2 regions of the Halomonas sp. AOP30-A1-24 genome follow, and region 1 is predicted to be linked to the other one. Evidence: riboswitches for the same ligand, from Rfam matches in the RefSeq annotation. Region 1 holds a riboswitch; the other holds the start of a gene.

Region 1 (5,846 bases):
ATGGCTTTCTGCGGGCAGTACGATTCCTGTCGATACCGCTATCCGCGCCCTGGCTGTGCGTTCGGCGAATGATGTCGCCGTTGTGGTGGCTGAAGCGTTGGGCGGTAGCGAGCAGCGCTTTGCGCGGCTTATGACCGAAAAGGCGCGAGAGTTAGGTATGACAGCCACGACCTTCCGCAACGCCTCGGGACTTCCTGATGACCAGCAAATTACCTCCGCGCGGGACATGCTCACGCTCTCGGTGCGTGTCATGCAGGATTTTCCACAGTATTACCATTACTTCGGTCTTCAGGAATTTACTTATCGCGACAAGCGCCACACCAGTCATAATCGGCTGGTGCGCGACTACCCTGGCGCTGATGGCTTAAAAACCGGCTTTATTCGTGCCTCTGGTTTTAACGTCGCGACGACTGCCGTGCATGATGGCCGGCGGCTGGTTGCCATTGTGATGGGAGGGTTTAGCTCTTCATCGCGTGATACTCATATGGCCGATTTACTCGACCGAGGCTTTATGCGCGCTGAGCTGCGCGATCAGCGTACATGGGTCGCCAATACCAGTTTTTCTCAGGAGTTTATGGGGTTTGGTGGTTCTACACCTCCCGTGGCACCCCCCAAGGCGCCAACACCTGCGCCAAGCCAAATGCTTGCCAGTATTGAAACGACCACGCTGTCACCTGCCCCTAATACCAGCGTAGACGAGCAACTGGCCACGATCACCGTTGAAGGCCCGGCCGAGGCGTCCCGCGCGTCTAACGCTGACCCTTTGCAGGACTTTATTCAAAGTGAGCGCTTGGTGGAAGCTCCCCCGGCCGGCGCCTGGGGTATCCAGGTGGGTGCATTTAGCCAGCAAGGGCAGGCTCAACAGCTGGCCCAACAAGCGGCCCAACGCTTAACGCAAAACTTGGCCGGGCGCGTGGAGGTGGATACACTTGAAGGCCAGACGCCGGTATACCGTGCTCGCCTGGTGGCTTTGGATGAGCATCGCGCCCGTGAAGCCTGCCGTGAACTACAACTGCAAGGCATGGAGTGCATGGTGGTCAACGCAAGCCTTTAAGCCTTGTTTTAAATGTCAAAAAACCCCACCAGCTTTTATGAGCTGGTGGGGTTTTTTTATGGTTGATGTCACGACCCACAACGGCTTTTCACCAGTGCACACGTACGCGCGCAATCGCTTAGGCTAGGCAAAGGCGTACGCGTTCATTGCCAGCACGCCATGCTCAACGCTGCGGTGGAGCGGTGTGACATCATCGCCTGCGCCCATGGCTACCAGTAACGGCTGAAAATGCTCGGGCGTTGGATGGTTCCTGCTCGCTTCGGGGGCCGTTTGCCAGGCAAGCAACGCCTCACGGTCATTGTTCACAAGCTGAGTATCGACCCACTCTGCAAAAGCGCCGACCCAGTTGGGCATCGGGTTATCAAGCGGCATGGTTTCGTAAAGGTTATGGGTCAGGCTGCCCGACCCGATCACTAGAATACCTTCTTCACGCAGTGGCGCCAGGCGCTTACCCAGCTCAACGAGCTTGTCGTTAGACCAACGCACAGGCAGCGATAGCGTAACGACAGGAATATCCGCCTTGGGAAACATCAGCGAAAGAGGTGCCCAGGTGCCGTGGTCAAACCCTCGTTCCACTTCTGAGGCCCCCAGTAATTTGGCCAAGCGGTTGGCCAGTGCAGGCTCGCCAGGTGCCGGGTACTGCTGCTCGAACAGTTCGCGGGGAAAGCCGCCGAAGTCATGAAGGGTTTCTGGCGAAGGGCTGTTACTGACTTTCAGCGTCTGACTTTCCCAGTGCGCCGAAACCACAATGATCGCCTTGGGCGTCAGTCGCTTGCCCAGCGAACGTAAAAAGTGATGGGCAGGCGTAGGGGTGAGGATCAGCATGGGAGAGCCGTGGGATATAAAAAGACTGGGTAGCATAACAACGTCTCCTGGCAGAAGGCCCTGGCAGTGACCAGGGCGCGAGCAAAGGCATGGCGGAGAAAAGGTGATAGATAAACTCGTTTGGGTGCGCCTAACGCGATTAGCTAACGCGGCGGTTCAGTGTAAAGCTGCCGCCGCCTAAACCTGCCTGCACGAGCAGGGCAACGGTCCAGAATGCCGGGAACTCCCAACCACCGCCAGCGTTGGTAAACGCCCAGCCGTTGCCAAGATGCACGGACGTAGCACCCAGCAGCAGAGGAATCATTGCAAGGCTAATCCAGCGCGTATAAATACCCAGAATCAAGGCCAGGCCGCCGCCAACTTCTCCCAGAATCGTTAAGTAGGCTATAACGCTTGGTAGGCCCAGTGACTCAAAGTAGGCGACCGTGCCCGGCAGGGTAAACACAAACACCTTGGTCAGGCCATGGGCGAGTGCCATCACGCCAAGTGATAGTCGCAGCAGAGCGATGGCGTGGGGTTGAAGGTTCGTGCTCATGGTGGAAGAAGATGCATTCATGGGGTATCTCCATTGGGCAGTGCTGAAAGTTCAATGGGGACACTTTACGTTCATTGACGGCAGAGATAATCCACGCGTACCAAACATCACTGTTGCGAAATAGGCGACAATCCCATCTCCTGCTCCCAGTAAGGCGGGCTACCCCAGGCGTCCGTTAACAACTCAATAAACCGCTCTACCTTGGCAGGTAAAAAGCGTCGCGCAGGGTAAATGGCATGAATATCCAGCATCTTGGGGGGGATGTGCGGCAGTACCTGAACCAGCCGCCCAGCGATAATGCTCTCCGTTACCAAAAAGCTGGGTTGATGAGCGATACCGATGCCTGCCTCGGCGGCATGGGTTAAAACATCGCCATTGTTGCTTTCAAGCGGGCCTTGGGGTGTCAGTGTCATATGTTCAAAACGCCAGTTGCTATTGGCTAAATCGCTGCGGTAACGCAGGCAGCGGTGGTGCGCAAGCGCCTCTGCATTTGCCGGCACGCCATGGGTTTCAAGGTACGCCGGAGATGCGCAAAACAGCATTTGACAGCGCGTCAGGCGCCTGGCGATCAGGCTTGAGTCGGGCAGGTTGCCAATACGAATGGCCACATCGTAGCCCTCTTCGAGAAGATCCACGCGGCGGTCACCTAAATCCAGGCGTACATCCAGGCCAGGATATGCCACCATAAAGCGCGCCACCAGCGGGGAGAGGTGGCGCATGCCAAAACTCATGGGGCCGTTGATGCGTAAACGGCCGCTTATTTCAGAAATGCCGCTGCCTACGTCGGCGGCAGCCTCATCAAGGGCCTGTAAAATCGCTTGGGCATGCGCAAGGTAGCGCTCGCCCTCGGCGGTTAAATGCAGGCGCCGCGTGGTGCGCTGAATAAGCCGCACCCCGAGCGTCTCTTCAAGGGCCATGACAACGCGTGATACCCGCGTGCGGGAAAGATCCAACGCCTCAGCGGCCCGCGTGTAGCTGCCAAGCTCGGCAACTTTGACAAAAGCGGCAATATGGTCGAGCTGGTTCATGGCCGAGCCAACGCCCGTGCGGCCTGGTAAGGGTCAGGCTGGCCACAAATGGCGGAGATAACCGCCAAGCCATTGGCACCGGCTGCAACGACCTGCTGGGCGTGTTCAGCCTTGAGCCCGCCAATGGCCACGCTTGGCAAGGTGCAGGCCGCGGCTAATTGAGCCAGGCCTTCAAACCCCAACGGTTTAGCATGGTCCTGCTTGCTTTGGGTGGTAAACACCGGGCCCAGGCCCACGTAGTCGAGCAGGGCCACGGGGGCTGCGTGAAGCTGCTCAAGCGTATTAATCGAAAGCCCGATAATTGCCTCTGGCCCCATGGCTGCCCGTGCCTCTTGAACCGCTGTATCGCTTTGGCCGACATGCAGCCCATCGGCGCCGCTTTGCAAGGCAACGTTCAAGCGGTCATTAATCACCAGCGGTACCCCGCTACCCGCCAGGGCGGCTTTCAAACGCTTGGCCTGTTCAATCATGTCGGTATCGCTTGCGTGTTTATCGCGCAGTTGAACAAAGCTGACGCCCCCTTTGACGGCCTCAATCACGGTGCGCTCTAGCCCTGCGGCTTTACAGAGTTGAGCGTCAGTGACCAGATAAAGCGAAAGATCAAAACGCATTAGCCTTCCTCCAGCCCGGTAAACTGACGGACGTCTGTAGGTGTTAGCTGATACAAGGCGTCCAACAGGGCTACCTGAAAACTACCCGGGCCTGCCGCCTGTTGTCCAGCGCGGCTACCCGCGATAGCAAAGCTTGTAAGTGCGGCTAACGTGGCGTTCAAGGGAGCTTCGGGGCTGGCCGCTACAAAGGCGGCAACGGTGGCACTTAACGCACAGCCAAGCGTAGTGACACGCGGCATAAGCGCGTGCCCGCCGCTCAGACGCCAGTGCTGAGTGCCATCGGTAATAAAATCCTGAACGCCGGTCATCGCGACAACACAGCGTTGCTGCTTGGCGAGGTTTATGGCAGCCTCACGCGCTTCATCCGTAGAGGCTGTGGCATCCACTCCTCGGCCCGCGTGGGTCAAGCCGGAAAGCGTCATGATTTCTGAGGTATTGCCACGGATCACGCTGGGCTTAAAAGCCAATAGCGTTTGTGAAAGCGTTTGACGGTAGTAAGTGGCGCCCACCGCAACCGGGTCCAATACCCAAGGCGTATTGCTCTCGTTGGCCGTTCTGGCGGCAAGTTGCATACCTTCTGCCCAGTGTGGTGAAGGCGTGCCGATATTGATCGAAAGTGCCCCGGCCAAGCGAGTAAACTCAGCGACTTCCTCAGTTGAATGCAGCATGGCAGGGGAAGCGCCGACAGCCAGCAGGCAGTTAGCTGTGCTGTTCATCGCTACAAAATTGGTAATACAGTGCACTAACGGCGTGGTGCGTTGTACAGCGGAAAGCGCGTCGCTCAGCGGGAGTGATGTCATGGCCACCTCACAGCGTAGATCGGGTGTGATGACACCGCGACTTCCTACGCCGGTATTATCCGGTTCAGGTTCTAAGGGTGCATCTCAGCTTGAGCGTCTCAAGCGCCCCTGTCGTCAGGCTACTATCCTTGCCTTGGGCGGTGCTGTAAAGCGCAGGCGATGTGTAAGGGGAGGCCGGTAGGGTAAGCGGGGCTGGAATAATGGCTGTTCTGCCCTCATGGTATGTCATCACAACGGTATCATGCGGTGTGAAACGGTTAGAGATAGGCTTGTACACGGTATGGTTTTTGTCAAAGATAACCGCTCAATCAATTCATTTAACAGCATAATTCCCCACAAGGAGCCCAAGATGACTTTGCAAGGTGAACAGCATAAAGGCGTTCGTCCGGCCCCTGCGCAAACCCAAGGGTTTCGCTTAAACCATACGATGCTGCGGGCGAAAGACCCCGAGCGTTCATTGGCCTTTTACTCCCAGGTATTTGGCATGCAGGTACTGCGTCGGCTGGATTTCGAAGAGATGCAGTTTTCGCTCTACTTTCTGGCGAACCTGGAAGCCAGCGACCAGGTGCCGGAAGATACCCAGGCGCGTACGGCCTGGACCTTCAGCCAAAAGGGGCTGTTAGAACTTACCCATAACTGGGGCACCGAAGACCAGGACGATTTTGCCTACCACGATGGCAATGCCGAACCGCAGGGCTTTGGACATATCTGCTTTAGCGTACCGGACTTGGAAGCGGCCCAGGCATGGTTTGATGAGCACGATGTAACGTTCATAAAGCGGGCGGACCAAGGCAAAATGCAGGGCGTCATTTTTGTGAAAGACCCGGACGGCTACTGGATCGAAGTTATCCAGGCCGACCTAATGGCGGCGATGGGCGACTGATATGGCACACTTGCTGTTTCGGCTGCGCTACGTTACCGATGAAGAAGCCATGGAAGTCCGCTCACTACTGGCAGAACATGGTTTTGATACCTATGAAACGCAGGCCGGTT
Region 2 (5,846 bases), on a different contig from region 1:
AGAACGGGATAAAGGCCCGATGTGACCAGATGAATACGGTTAATAAGTTGAACGGCTGCCCAGCCGACCAGCAAGCCGACGGCGCCACCTACCCCGATTTGCAGGATAAAGAGTTTTAACAGGCCCACTCCAAGGGGCATATCGTTAACCAGTACTTCAAGTAATCCAATGGTTAAGAAAATCGCCATCGGGTCGTTGGATGCGCTTTCAATTTCAAGCGTAGACTTGAGTCGTTGATTAATATGGATGCCAGCATTACGCAGTAATGAGAAAACCGCAGCGGCGTCGGTGGAGCCGACGATGGCGCCGAGTAATAAACCATCCAACAGGGGGAGCTTTAGAATATAAGCAGCAGCGACCCCGGTAATCATTGAGGTAATCAAAACGCCGAGCGTGGCCAATAGCGAGGCTGGCTTCCACACCAGGCGGATTGAGGCGAGGGGCGTTTGTAAGCCGCCATCGAACAGAATCATTGCCAGTGCCAACGTGCCTAGCGCGTGTGCCAAACCAGGATTATTAAAGTCGATACCGCCAATACCTGCTTCCCCCGCAAGCATACCGGTTCCTAAAAACAGTACGAGTACCGGCATACCCAAGCGAGCTGACAGCTTGCTTGAAATAATGCCGACCAGTAGCAGGATGGCTGCTAGTAAAATAAGTTGGTCCACCAGAAACATACGCACGATCCCTGAAATAACTTGATATGGCCAGACCTTTTAATAATAAATGCCTGGTGTCATGTACGTGGCAAAGAGGCGTTATGCACCTCTGTTAACCGTCGTTATTTGTTAAGCGTAGGGTGGTGCTCTGCAGGGAGGAAGGCCGCCTGGTAAGCCAGGGTTCGATGAGCCAAGGGTATTCAATACGCAGTGATAAACGGCAGGCGCAATACCAGGCCATCTTTCATGGGCGGGCAGAGCCACCCCGGTATCATTTTGAATTACTACCGGGTTTTGGCGTCGCTTGTCATGGTCCAGGCTAAGGCGATTAAGTGGGTTAGCCAGCACGATCAGCGGCTTGGCGTGGTCTTCCAGGGCTGAGTGATGAACTGGCTCAGCAGCCCGTGGCATCGCCTCGTGAGGAGCGGCGCACCACAGCAATAGCGCCAAGCTCCAGAGGCCCACTTGGCCGAGCCGGAGAGACGTCATAGCGGTGGGCATGTATTGCTGAGGCAAAGAGACATCTCCTGGGTGCGCCGTATTATCATCCCTTATTGGGAGGGGAGGTCAAGCGGTTAAACATGCGTTTGCACTGTCTTTGGCGTCTTGTCATCGCTAATCGGGATTGTCACTAACCGTTAGTTGACGTTTACGTTAACTTGCTGATATACCCTATTCTTGGCCCTGGGGCAGCTATACAGACTGCCTCTGTTACAAACACAATCATAATCAGGAGCAAGCGTAATGGCCGTTCGCGAAATTCCCATGATCATTGATGGTCAAGCCGTCCTGTCTCAAAGCCAGGAGTGGCGTGATGTGGTTAATCCGGCGACCCAAAAGGTGGTTGCCCGGGTGCCTTTTTGCACGGCAGAAGAAGTAGAGCATGCGATTGCAAGCGCCCATCATGCGTTTAGAGAGTGGCGCAAGGTACCGCTTGGAAAGCGCATGCGTATTATGCTGGCGTTGCAGGCACTGATTCGTGACAACACCGATGAACTAGCCGCCTTAATCACCGAAGAGCATGGCAAAACGTTGCCAGACGCCAAAGGTGAAGTAGGGCGAGGTCTGGAGGTGGTCGAACACGCCTGCTCGATTACCTCGCTCCAGCTAGGAGAGGTGGCCGAGAACGCGGCAAGCGACGTCGATGTTTATACGCTACATCAGCCGCTAGGCGTAGGGGCCGGTATTACGGCCTTTAACTTCCCGATCATGCTGCCCTGTTTCATGTTTCCGCTGGCCATCGCGACAGGCAACACCTTTGTGTTGAAGCCTTCTGAGCAGGATCCCAGCTCGACCATGCGCTTGGTGGAGCTCGCCCATGAAGCCGGTGTGCCAGCTGGGGTGTTGAACGTGGTGCACGGCGGTCCTGAGGTTGCCAACCAGATTGTCGATCACCCAACGATTAAAGCGCTATCGTTTATTGGCTCAACCCACGTCGGCTCATTGCTTTACAAGCGGGCGGCAGATGCGGGTAAGCGTATGCAGGCGATGATGGGGGCGAAGAACCACTGTGTGGTTATGCCCGACGCAAATCGCAGCCAAGCCATCAACAATCTGCTGGGCTCAGCATTTGGCGCCGCAGGCCAGCGCTGTATGGCTAATTCGGTCGTGGTGCTGGTCGGTGAGGCGCGACAATGGATTGATGATATTGTGGATGCTGCAGGCCAGATGAAAGTGGGGCCTGGCACCCAACAGGATGCCGATTTAGGGCCGCTGGTATCGCCTGCCGCCAAGGAGCGTGTGTTAGGTCTTATCGAGACCGGTGAAAAGGAGGGCGCAACGCTATTGCTTGACGGGCGTAACTGCCAGGTACGCGATTATCCGAAGGGCAATTTTGTGGGGCCGACGTTATTTACCGATGTGACTGCGGAGATGACCATTTACCGTGAAGAGATATTTGGGCCGGTACTTTGCGTTGTCAACGTGGAAACACTCGACGAAGCAATTGCGTTTATTAATGCTAATCCTAACGGCAACGGCACGTCTATCTTCACGAATTCTGGCTGGGTGGCGCGACGCTTTGAAACTGATATAGACGTGGGGCAGGTGGGTATCAACGTGCCAATCCCGGTGCCGGTTGCCTATTTCAGCTTCACTGGCTCACGTGCTTCAAAGCTCGGTGATTTAGGGCCAAATGGCAAACAGGCGATCGCCTTCTGGACACAAACCAAAACGGTAACGGCACGCTGGTTTGAGCCTGAAAACGTTTCAAGCGGTATCAATAGTACTATTGCATTAAGCTAACGCTTACTTACTAAGCAGTCACTGGCTCTTGTGGGGGCCAGTGACGTTGTTGTACTCAAGGCTTAAAAATCATTCAGCAGGCTCAAGCTTTCTTCCAGTAGCTTTTCAATCGGCTTAAGTTGGCTTTCATGCAATACGAGTAGAGACGGCGCCTCTTTTGGCTGTCCGACAAGGGGCACTAAAAGGGCGAACTCACTCTCCTCTAGATGAAATTCATGAATTTCACGCGGGCCTAAGGCCGTTTGGCATTGGGAGCAGCGGTAGACATCGTCCTCGCCATACACCAACCGGTGATACATTTTAAAAAGCGTATAAAGTGCCAAGCCGCCTTCAAGCGCAGACCAGCGTGCGGGCGTTTTGGGTATATCGTCGGTGACCGCTTGCCCTTCGGCTTTGGCATCGGCGATCACATTTGCTAAAGGCATCGCCAAAATGGCAGGGTCTTCAGAGGGTAGCGGAGCGTTTTGCTTCGTGGCCTGGTCGAAGTCTTTTACCGCGCGCTTTACATCATCTAGCGTATTTAAAACGTAGTCAGCATGCTGTAAGTCGCCAGGCTCGCAGCTACCGTTCTCCCAGCCATGGATCACGCGTAGCGTCATGTCTCCTCGTGACATGGGGCGGGCCAGTAGCATATAAAGCATTACGCGAACGTGAAGCTGGCGCTCATCGGTATTGTTTTCAAACGCACGGTAGGGGTCAGCAAACAGAGTATTGAGCCGCCCTTGCGTATGCTCCTTGGCTTCGGTGTATGACATATTGGTTTCCTGTAAGCGCGTCGCTTATTCTCCTGTGCGACGCTTGTAACACTAATGTTTTATAACACTAATGGCGGTAAGCTACTTTTATTTTGTAATGCTTTGACTCAGTGTACAGCAGCTTTTGTTAGTCTAGACAACGTTGTAGCGAATGAATAGCAGAAGTAAACCGTTTTCCTGTTAGCTATTTAGCGGCTAGGATACGGCGCGAGTAGCTGCTCATTTTGGCGGTTAGCTCGCTTTACATCAGGATACGCTCTCAATTCACTGTCGCCAGGGGAGCCACGTTGCGTGGCTGAGAATGCTATGACGCAGACCCTGGAACCTGAACCGGTTAGTACCGGCGGAGGAAGTGCGACATGCCATACCTAACGTCAGCCGTGCTGGGCGCGGCGCTCTGTTGCTTTGCATTTTTAGGCCTTAAAGCCCGTGGGCGTAAAGGCTCATTGGATGACTTTGTAACCGCTCGTAATTCACAAACCAGCACCACGCTAGGGCTCTCTTTTGTTGCATCTGGTATGGGGGCCTGGATTTTGTTTGCGCCGCCAGAAATTGGCGCTTTTATTGGCCCATTGGCCTTGGCAGGCTATGCCCTTGGCTCCTCACTGCCTTTTATCGTCCTTGGCTTTTATGGTCCGTCTATACGCCGGGCTCTCCCTGAGGGGCGGAGCATCGCTGAGTTTGCCGAGGCGTGCTATGGGCGCGGCGTACGCCACTGGGTAACGCTGGTTTCCGTGGTGTATATGGCCTGCTTTTTAGCCGCTGAATTAACCGCTATTGGAGCGATCACCTCGCTGCTTTCTGATGTTCCGTCGAGCTGGGTGATTATTGGAGTAACGCTCACTACGTTGCTTTACACGGTAAGCGGTGGGCTGCGCGCAAGCCTGGCCACTGACCGTTGGCAGGCATGGTTGCTGCTTGCACTGTTAGTGGTGGTTTCCAGTGTCACCCTTTGGCACTTGCCTGCCATGCCGAGCAGTGCGACATGGCCCTCTATCGCCACTTCTGATGCGCTTAGTGTGGCACTAACGCTTGTCATCGCGGTTACCGCAGCGAACTTGTTTCACCAGGGCTACTGGCAGCGGGTATGGGCGGCACGTGATGACCAAAGTTTGGCCCGCGGGGCTTGGGCAGGAGGGGGCGCCACGGTCATGATCGTTATGGTGATTGGCGGTTTGGGTATGCTTGCTGCCATGAACGGTGTTCCGCTGGGCGAACCGCCCATGCCTTTTTTTGCACTGCTCAATAACGCGCCACCCTGGCTAGCTATAACGGCACTAGTGCTTGCCGTTACATTGGTGGCGTCCAGCGTAGATACGCTACAAAGCGGTATTGCCTCACTGATCGTGTCGCGCAGTGAACAGCCAAGCGTTTCTATCGCGCTCACACGTTGGATGACCGTTTTGCTTATGGTGCCTGTCGTGGTTGTCGCACTTCAGGGTGTGTCTGTTTTACGTCTTTTTTTAATCGCTGATTTAGTCTGCGCTGCAACCGTGGTGCCCGTGCTGCTGGGCTTGTGGCGGCGCATGACGCCTCTTGCGGCTATCGGTGGCGGCATGGCGGGTCTATTGGGTGCGATCTTGCCTGGGTGGATGAGCCACGCCAGCATAAGCGAAGGGATAATGGCGGCAAGCTTTCCGAACAGTGTACCCACACTAGCGCCGTTTCTAGGTGCGTTGTTAGCTTCCACGGTGGTAAGCGTGTTATTAGCGTATTCAAGAACTCCCTGGAACCAAGGACAGTTATGATTCGCAGTATTTTGACGACCCCTGATGGCGAAACCCATGAAGGGAACGAAGAGCTTTTTGTCACATGGCAGAATACCCCCGGCAGTCATATATGGATCGATATGCAGGGGGAATCAGCAGAATCTGCTGAGCGGCTACTGGGTAAATTTGAGTGTCACCCCATGGCTATTCAGGATGCCCATAAGGAGCGTGTACCACCCAAAATAGAAGAGTTTGATAACCACGCACTGATTATTTACCGCGGTATTTCATCTTTTGATGCCCAGCTAAACTTTGTTCCTCAGCAGGTCTGCTTTTTTATTGGTGAGTGCTTTCTAGTGACGCTACATCCAGGCGTTGCCATGAGCATTGAGCGGCTCTTTAAGGAGCACGGTAAGACGTTATTAGCGAAATCACCGGAGCAGGTGGCGCTCAAGGTGATGTATATCTCTGCTGGGTAT

Evidence for each region. Region 1 has a riboswitch for thiamine pyrophosphate ahead of thiM (hydroxyethylthiazole kinase). Riboswitches for the same ligand answer to the same signal wherever they lie in the genome.
Region 2: linked by a shared signal. The riboswitch ahead of ACT3TJ_RS04395 (sodium:solute symporter) and the one ahead of thiM (hydroxyethylthiazole kinase) in region 1 are both predicted to bind thiamine pyrophosphate.

Annotation. Positions count from the first base shown of each region.
Region 1 is NZ_JBQSXL010000001.1:122,926-128,771, reverse strand. Features, by position in the region: gene ACT3TJ_RS00575 (D-alanyl-D-alanine carboxypeptidase family protein) at 1-1,054, shown strand, start outside; gene ACT3TJ_RS00570 (DODA-type extradiol aromatic ring-opening family dioxygenase) at 1,178-1,915, opposite strand; gene ACT3TJ_RS00565 (DoxX family protein) at 2,019-2,435, opposite strand; gene ACT3TJ_RS00560 (LysR family transcriptional regulator) at 2,522-3,442, opposite strand; gene thiE (thiamine phosphate synthase) at 3,439-4,053, opposite strand; gene thiM (hydroxyethylthiazole kinase) at 4,053-4,853, opposite strand; TPP riboswitch at 4,878-4,973, opposite strand; gene gloA (lactoylglutathione lyase) at 5,203-5,736, shown strand; gene ACT3TJ_RS00540 (DUF6164 family protein) at 5,738-5,846, shown strand, end outside.
Region 2 is NZ_JBQSXL010000005.1:108,207-114,052, reverse strand. Features, by position in the region: gene ACT3TJ_RS04415 (potassium/proton antiporter) at 1-677, opposite strand, end outside; gene ACT3TJ_RS04410 (hypothetical protein) at 789-1,175, opposite strand; gene ACT3TJ_RS04405 (CoA-acylating methylmalonate-semialdehyde dehydrogenase) at 1,404-2,903, shown strand; gene ACT3TJ_RS04400 (hypothetical protein) at 2,966-3,658, opposite strand; TPP riboswitch at 3,924-4,028, shown strand; gene ACT3TJ_RS04395 (sodium:solute symporter) at 4,018-5,406, shown strand; gene corA (magnesium/cobalt transporter CorA) at 5,403-5,846, shown strand, end outside.